2 regions of the Paenibacillus hexagrammi genome follow, and region 2 is predicted to be linked to the other one. Evidence: predicted binding sites of a transcription regulator. Region 2 holds the regulator's gene; the other holds the start of a gene.
The links. Region 2 encodes Rex, which represses fermentation and respiration genes when NADH is low (regulators of the CRP and FNR family bind a similar motif). Its sites were predicted from a motif close to TTGTGAAATATTTCACAA; they were not measured.
Positions count from the first base shown of each region.

Region 1: a site for Rex is predicted at 1,871-1,888, ahead of hcp (hydroxylamine reductase). Genes of this name have one in related genera too.

Region 1 covers NZ_CP090978.1:430,390-433,578, reverse strand. Annotated here, with positions in the region: gene L0M14_RS01935 (GyrI-like domain-containing protein) at 1-156, opposite strand, end outside; gene L0M14_RS01930 (DoxX family protein) at 250-657, opposite strand; gene L0M14_RS01925 (helix-turn-helix transcriptional regulator) at 813-1,778, shown strand; gene hcp (hydroxylamine reductase) at 1,946-3,189, shown strand, end outside.
Region 2 covers NZ_CP090978.1:3,223,791-3,226,979, forward strand. Annotated here, with positions in the region: gene L0M14_RS14445 (DUF47 domain-containing protein) at 1-288, shown strand, start outside; gene L0M14_RS14450 (inorganic phosphate transporter) at 311-1,309, shown strand; gene L0M14_RS14455 (redox-sensing transcriptional repressor Rex) at 1,420-2,040, opposite strand; gene dinG (ATP-dependent DNA helicase DinG) at 2,037-3,189, opposite strand, start outside.

The sequences.
Region 1 (3,189 bases), 2.8 Mb from region 2:
CTTTAACGTGTCAAGCCTTCCATCCTGCTCCACTGTCCGCCAAAAGGTTTCCTTCTCCTTGTTCATGCCTGCATAATCCGTGTAATTGCTTTTCAGCTCTGTTCCAATACCAAGAACGATAAAGCTGTCTTTTTCCTCAAAAGTGTACGTTGCCATGATCCCAGCTCCTTTTTTGAATGGATGAATTTGATTTGTATTTCACTTGATAGGTCTATCATAACCTTAAATCATGTCAAAATATGATACTGTTTAAAAAAGTTTGCGGCTTTTCGGACGCAGCGCCCAAGACGCGATAGCAAGCGCGGCATAGAAGAGTGGAAGAATCATATGAAATCCACCATCGCCGTAATCATGAGCGAACGCATGAGATAAGGCCGCACCCGTCATTAGAAAAAAGATGCCGCTGTAAGCCCACTCCTTAAGCCGCGGAAAACCTGGTATGACGATCGCAATGACTCCAAGCAATTTCCAAGCTCCAAGAATGTTTGTGATGTATAGCGGAAAGCCTATATGCGTCACTACATCCACATTACCACCAAATCGCATCAATTGCCCAATACCGCTTAATGATATAGAGATCGCAAGAAATATGGTGACGGTCCAATAAGCGATTATTCTCCCAATAGGGCGGGTTACAACCTCTGCGATTTTTTTCACTGCCGGTACTCGTACTCATTCCTATTCCTCCTTTAGTCTCGTGTATTTGACATCAAGCCTCCTCTTTAATTTCTTTAAGTCATTTTGTTTTTCTACTTGATAGGTTTATAATAATCACTAATCATGTCAAAAAATGATACTGTTTAGAGGTTACGATGAAAAAAGTAGAACGGATTAACATCATCATGCGGTACATCAACAACCGCGCTCATTTTACCATTTCGGAAATCATGCAAGAGTTTCACATTTCCCGTTCGACGGCGATTCGAGATATCAGGGAAATTGAAGCGATGGGAATGCCGCTAGTCGCCGAAGTCGGGAGGGACGGGGGTTATTTTGTGATGAAAAACTCTGTCCTGCCCACTGTCAGATTTACTGATAATGAGATTAAAGCCCTTTTTATCGCCTTCATGGCCACACGAAATTTACAGCTTCCTTACCTCAAGAGCCGCCACTCTTTAGCGGAAAAACTACTCGGTCTCATCTCTCAAAACCAGCAGGATGATCTTGTCCTGTTAAATCAAATCTTGCTCTTCGAAGGTACCAATCCCTACAATCCTGACCTCCTTGATTTGTCAGACCTTCCCCATCCTATGTTAGAACAATTCATTCAAACTCTTCTTGTAGACCGCTACTTAGTGATTTCCTTAGAAGAAGGAAGGGAGATCAAGTCCTATTCCGTCTATCTCTTGCGCCTATATCGTGAAAAAAGCTCTTGGCAAATCGAAGGCTTCGACCTGAAGGAGGAAAAGAGGCGGATCATTCCCGTCGATAATCTCACCGATGTCAAACCATACCCCGAGAAAAAAAGGTTAAGCAATAAGAAGATTGCAGAGCGGCTAAGCAAGCAGGAGAAAGCCATCAACCTGGTTGTCGAGCTTGGTCCCAAGGCGATTGCTCAATTCAAAAAGTACCATCCCTTAAACATTACACTTTCCTATACGAATCCTTTTCAGACTACGGCTATTGTAAAGACGTACGTCCATGTTCATTCTCCAGACGAATTGGCCGAAATTACGAATTGGCTGCTTTTCTTAGGCGGCGATATCAAAATTAGGGAAATACCGAAAGAAGTTATAGAAGGATTCCAGGAAAGAGCAGCTGTGTTAGGGAACAAGTAATTAGCCATAGCTCCCGCCTGTGAAGTTCATCTGGGCAAAAAATGTGGCGATGAAAAGAACAAATCGTGAAGGTTATGAGAAGCCCGTTGCAGGTGTGACAAGAATCACATATCGCCGAACTGCCGCCCTATATAATGGACCCATTACCAGATGGGGAGATGTGTGAGATGTTCTGTTATCAATGTGAACAAACGCCTGCGGGCGGATGTAAAGTGGTTGGGGTATGTGGAAAAGATGAGACTATCGCAAGCCTTCAAGATACGATGATCTTTGCTTTAAAAGGGATCGCCGCTTATGCAACGCATGCAAGGCAGCTTGGCTATACAGATCCTGAAGTAGACAAAATTACGCATGAAGCGCTCTATCTGACATTGACGAACTCCAATTTCAACCTGCAGGAGCATCTAGATATGGCCATGAAAGTCGGCTCTGCTGCAGTCAAAATTATGGATGTTCTGGATCGTGCACATACGACTCATTTCGGCATCCCGCAGCCGGTCGTCGTTTCCCAGAATAAAATTGAAGGAAAATGTATCGTTGTCACCGGTCATAATCTATATGCGCTTGAGGAATTGCTAAAGCAAACGGATGGCAAAGCCATCAATATTTACACCCACTCGGAAATGCTGCCTGCCCACGGCTATCCGGAGCTGAAGAAGTATAGCCATCTCAAAGGAAATATCGGCAAGGCCTGGTTTGACCAACGTCGTCTTTTTGAAAAATTCCCGGGCGCCATTCTAGCGACTACGAATTGCGTCATGCCGATTAAGGGAACCTATGCGGATCGCTTCTTCTCCTACGAAGTCGCTGGACTCGAGGGCGTAACGAAAATTGTTGGCGAAGACTTCTCCCCCTTAATCGAGAAAGCACTGTCTTTGCCGGAAGCGAATATGGAATCCGATCAGGTCCTGACCACTGGATTCCACCACGAAACGGTCATCGGATTGGCGCCTGAAATCATTCAAGCCGTCAAAGACGGCAAAATCAAACGCTTCTTCGTCATCGCGGGCTGCGATGCACCTGGCACGGGAGGCGAATATTATAGGGAACTGGCTACCTCCTTGCCTCCTGAAACGGTCATTCTCACCACCTCTTGCGGCAAATTCCGTTTTAATGACGTCGATTACGGAACGGTTCCAGGTACTTCGATTCCCCGGTATATCGACTTGGGCCAATGCAACAATTCCGGGTCCACCGTTAAAATCGCCCTGGCACTGGCCGATGCATTCGGCTGCAGTGTCAATGATCTGCCGGTGAGCATTGTCCTGTCTTGGTTCGAGCAAAAAGCAGTAGCGATCCTTCTCGGCTTGTTCAGCTTAGGCATTCAAGATATCCGCATCGGACCTAAGCCGCCGGAATTCGTAAGCGAAGGCGTATTAAACGTGCTGGTCGAAAAATTCGGATTGAAGCT
Region 2 (3,189 bases):
GACTTTTCAGCTGTCATTGTTGACTCATGTCAGCATATGCTGGATGCATTTAAGCTTTTGGCAAGGAAAAAATATATGCAGATTTCGGAGCATACGGTTGCCATCAACAGCTTGGAAAATGACGGGGATCGTCTCATGAGAGAAGGCATCCGTCAAATTTTCTTAGCTAAAAAAGATATCTATGAAGACTTCAAGCTGAAGGAAGTTTATGAACGTTTGGAAGAAACTACAGATGCCTGTGAAGATGTCGCCAACATTCTGGAAAGTGTCGTTCTTCGTTATTCTTGAGGATCGGCGCTAGGAGGATAACATGATAACCTATCTCATCATCATTGTGGCGCTCGCACTGCTATTTGATTTTATCAATGGCTTTCATGATACGGCAAACGCGATCGCTACATCTATCTCGACTCGGGCTCTCAGCCCCAGAGTCGCTGTCATCATGGCAGCCTCTCTGAACTTTCTAGGTGCGGTTGTCTCCTCGGAGGTTGCCAAGACGGTAGGGGGTAAAATTGCCAACCCCGCCACGATTGATCATGGCATCGAGATTGTCATCGCCGCCCTGTTGGCTGCGATTATTTGGAACCTATTAACCTGGTACTTCGGCATTCCATCTTCTTCGTCCCATACTTTAATTGGCGCACTAGCAGGTGCGGTCATCGCTGGTGCCGGCTATCATTCCGTGAATTGGAGCGGTTTCACCGAAATTATCATCATTTTGGTGCTGTCACCTATCGTAGCATTCGGCGTCGGCTTGCTAGTCATGTTTTTCTTGAAATATCTGGTTTTATGGACAGGCAATAAATCGAGATCAAAATACAACAGGACTTTTCGTACATTACAAGTTATCACGGCTGCACTTCTTTCTTACTCCCATGGTGGTAACGATGCGCAAAAAGCAATGGGTATTATCGTTTTCGCTCTCGTAGCTGGAAATTTCCAAAGCACATTGGATGTACCCCTGTGGGTAAAACTTGCTGCTGCAATCGCCATGGGTCTTGGAACTTCCATCGGTGGATGGCGAATCATTAAAACAATCAGTCGTAAAATCATTAAAATCGAGCCAATCAACGGCTTCGCTTCCGACCTGACTTCGTCGATTGTCATTCAGGTATCCACGCACTTAGGTATGCCTTTGTCCACAACCCACGTCATTTCTTCCGCAATTATCGGAACAGGAAGTGTGATGAGGTTCCATGAAGTCCAGTGGGCAACTGTCGGTCGTATGGTAATTACTTGGGTTATTACGATTCCGATTAGTATCGCGTTATCGTACATCATCTACTTTTTACTCTTCAAATTGTTTTAACATAAGGAATAACTTTCCTAACATCTGAAAAAAGACCTCCTTCGTCGCCTGAAAAGGCATCGATGGAGGTCTTCATGTTTTATGAGCCTAAGATTCCGATTGCTCGGTAATTAATCCAGGTAGTAGGCCAAGCTCTGCAGCTCTGTTGTAAAATCCGCATGGTGCACGCGAACCTCACCAGGAACTTTAATAATAACAGGGGCAAAATTTAAGATCGCTTCAATGCCAGCCTCTACGAATTGATTCGCTACATTTTGCGCTTCTGCAGCCGGTACCGTGATAATGCCAATTCTAACCCCTAATCGGGCCAACGTTTCTTTCATTTCACTCATGGGCTGCACCGTAAGATTATTAATGGTTTCACCGGTCTTCTGCGGCATCGCGTCAAAAACAGCTACAATCTTCATATCGTTTCTGAGATACGTATTATAATTGCAAAGGGCTCGACCTAAATTGCCAGCTCCGACAAGAGCAACCTGAAGCTGGCGATCCAACTTTAGAATCTGGCGGATTTTTTCGATCAAATAAGCAACATCATAGCCGATGCCCTTTTTGCCGAATTCCCCGAAATACGCCAAATCCTTACGAATTTGAGCTGGATTGAGATCCAATTTGTGTCCCAAATCCTGCGAGGAAACGGTCATAATATTTTTCATCGCGAGTTCATTAAGAAATCGTAAATAAATCGGCAGACGACGAACGACAGCCTCGGAAATTTTTTGCGACTTCATCGCTGCTCCTCCCCCATCCATTCCTTAATTCTTGGAAGCATCTGTTCCGTTGTCATATGTTCGATCTTAGGCCCCGGCAGTGAATATAGGAAATACTTCCCATAATAAGTATCGATAACGCGGGTATCATAAATAATAACAATTCCCTTGTCCGTTGCACGTCTAACCAACCTGCCAAAACCTTGCTTGAAGCGAATCACGGCTTGCGGGACGGATAATTTCATAAAAGGATTTTCATTCCGTTTTTTCAAATTCTCACTTTTCGCTTCAACCAGCGGATGATTGGGCGGCTGAAACGGCAGACGAATGATTGCTAAGCAGCTTAACGCATCTCCCGGTATATCGACGCCTTCCCAGAATGAGCTAGTGCCCAGCAGCACGCAAGAAGGGTCTTCTTGAAACATTCGGGTCAGCTTACTGCGGTTGCCGCTGTCAACTCCTTGACCAAGTACGGTAATGCCATGCGGCTTCAAGCGTTCCTTCATGCCTGCGTGAATCTGTTTAAGCATCCTATTTGAAGTAAAAAGCACCAGCATACGGCCCTTGGTGACCAGGGCAACCTGGCACAGGGAATCAATCAACGCTTGCGTGAATACAGCGTCGCCTGATGGTCCCTTAATCGTCGGAAAGTCTCTGGGAATACAAACCAACGCTTGCTCTCTATAATTAAACGGAGAAGGCAGCTGGACCGTTTTCAGTTTGCCCTCGTTCCCGCCCTCGGGGATCTGGAGACCTAGCTGGTCTGCGGCATATTGAAACGATTTATTTACTGACAAGGTGGCAGATGTAAGAATGATACTGTCTTTATTCTCAAAGAAATGCTCCTGCAGCAAATGGCTAACATCGGTCGGGACACTAATCAGCTGCAGCGATTTGCTCTTGGCATATGTCCCCGCTTCCATCCAATACACGTAGCTCTCGTCCTCCATCTTCATGAAAAAACGCAGAGCGTCCCTATGCTCATAAAGTTCCTTCAAGGTACCGCCGAGATCCGTTACTAAACTCTGAACTTCAAGCACTTCCTGCATCTCTTTCATATCTGCAAGGGTTCGATCTAAAGTCCGAAGTATATCGTTCATACTCAGATGAATGTTGTCTTCAAGCATTTGAAGCTCGTTCCAGTGACTAGGAAGCGAGTCCGGCTTCATT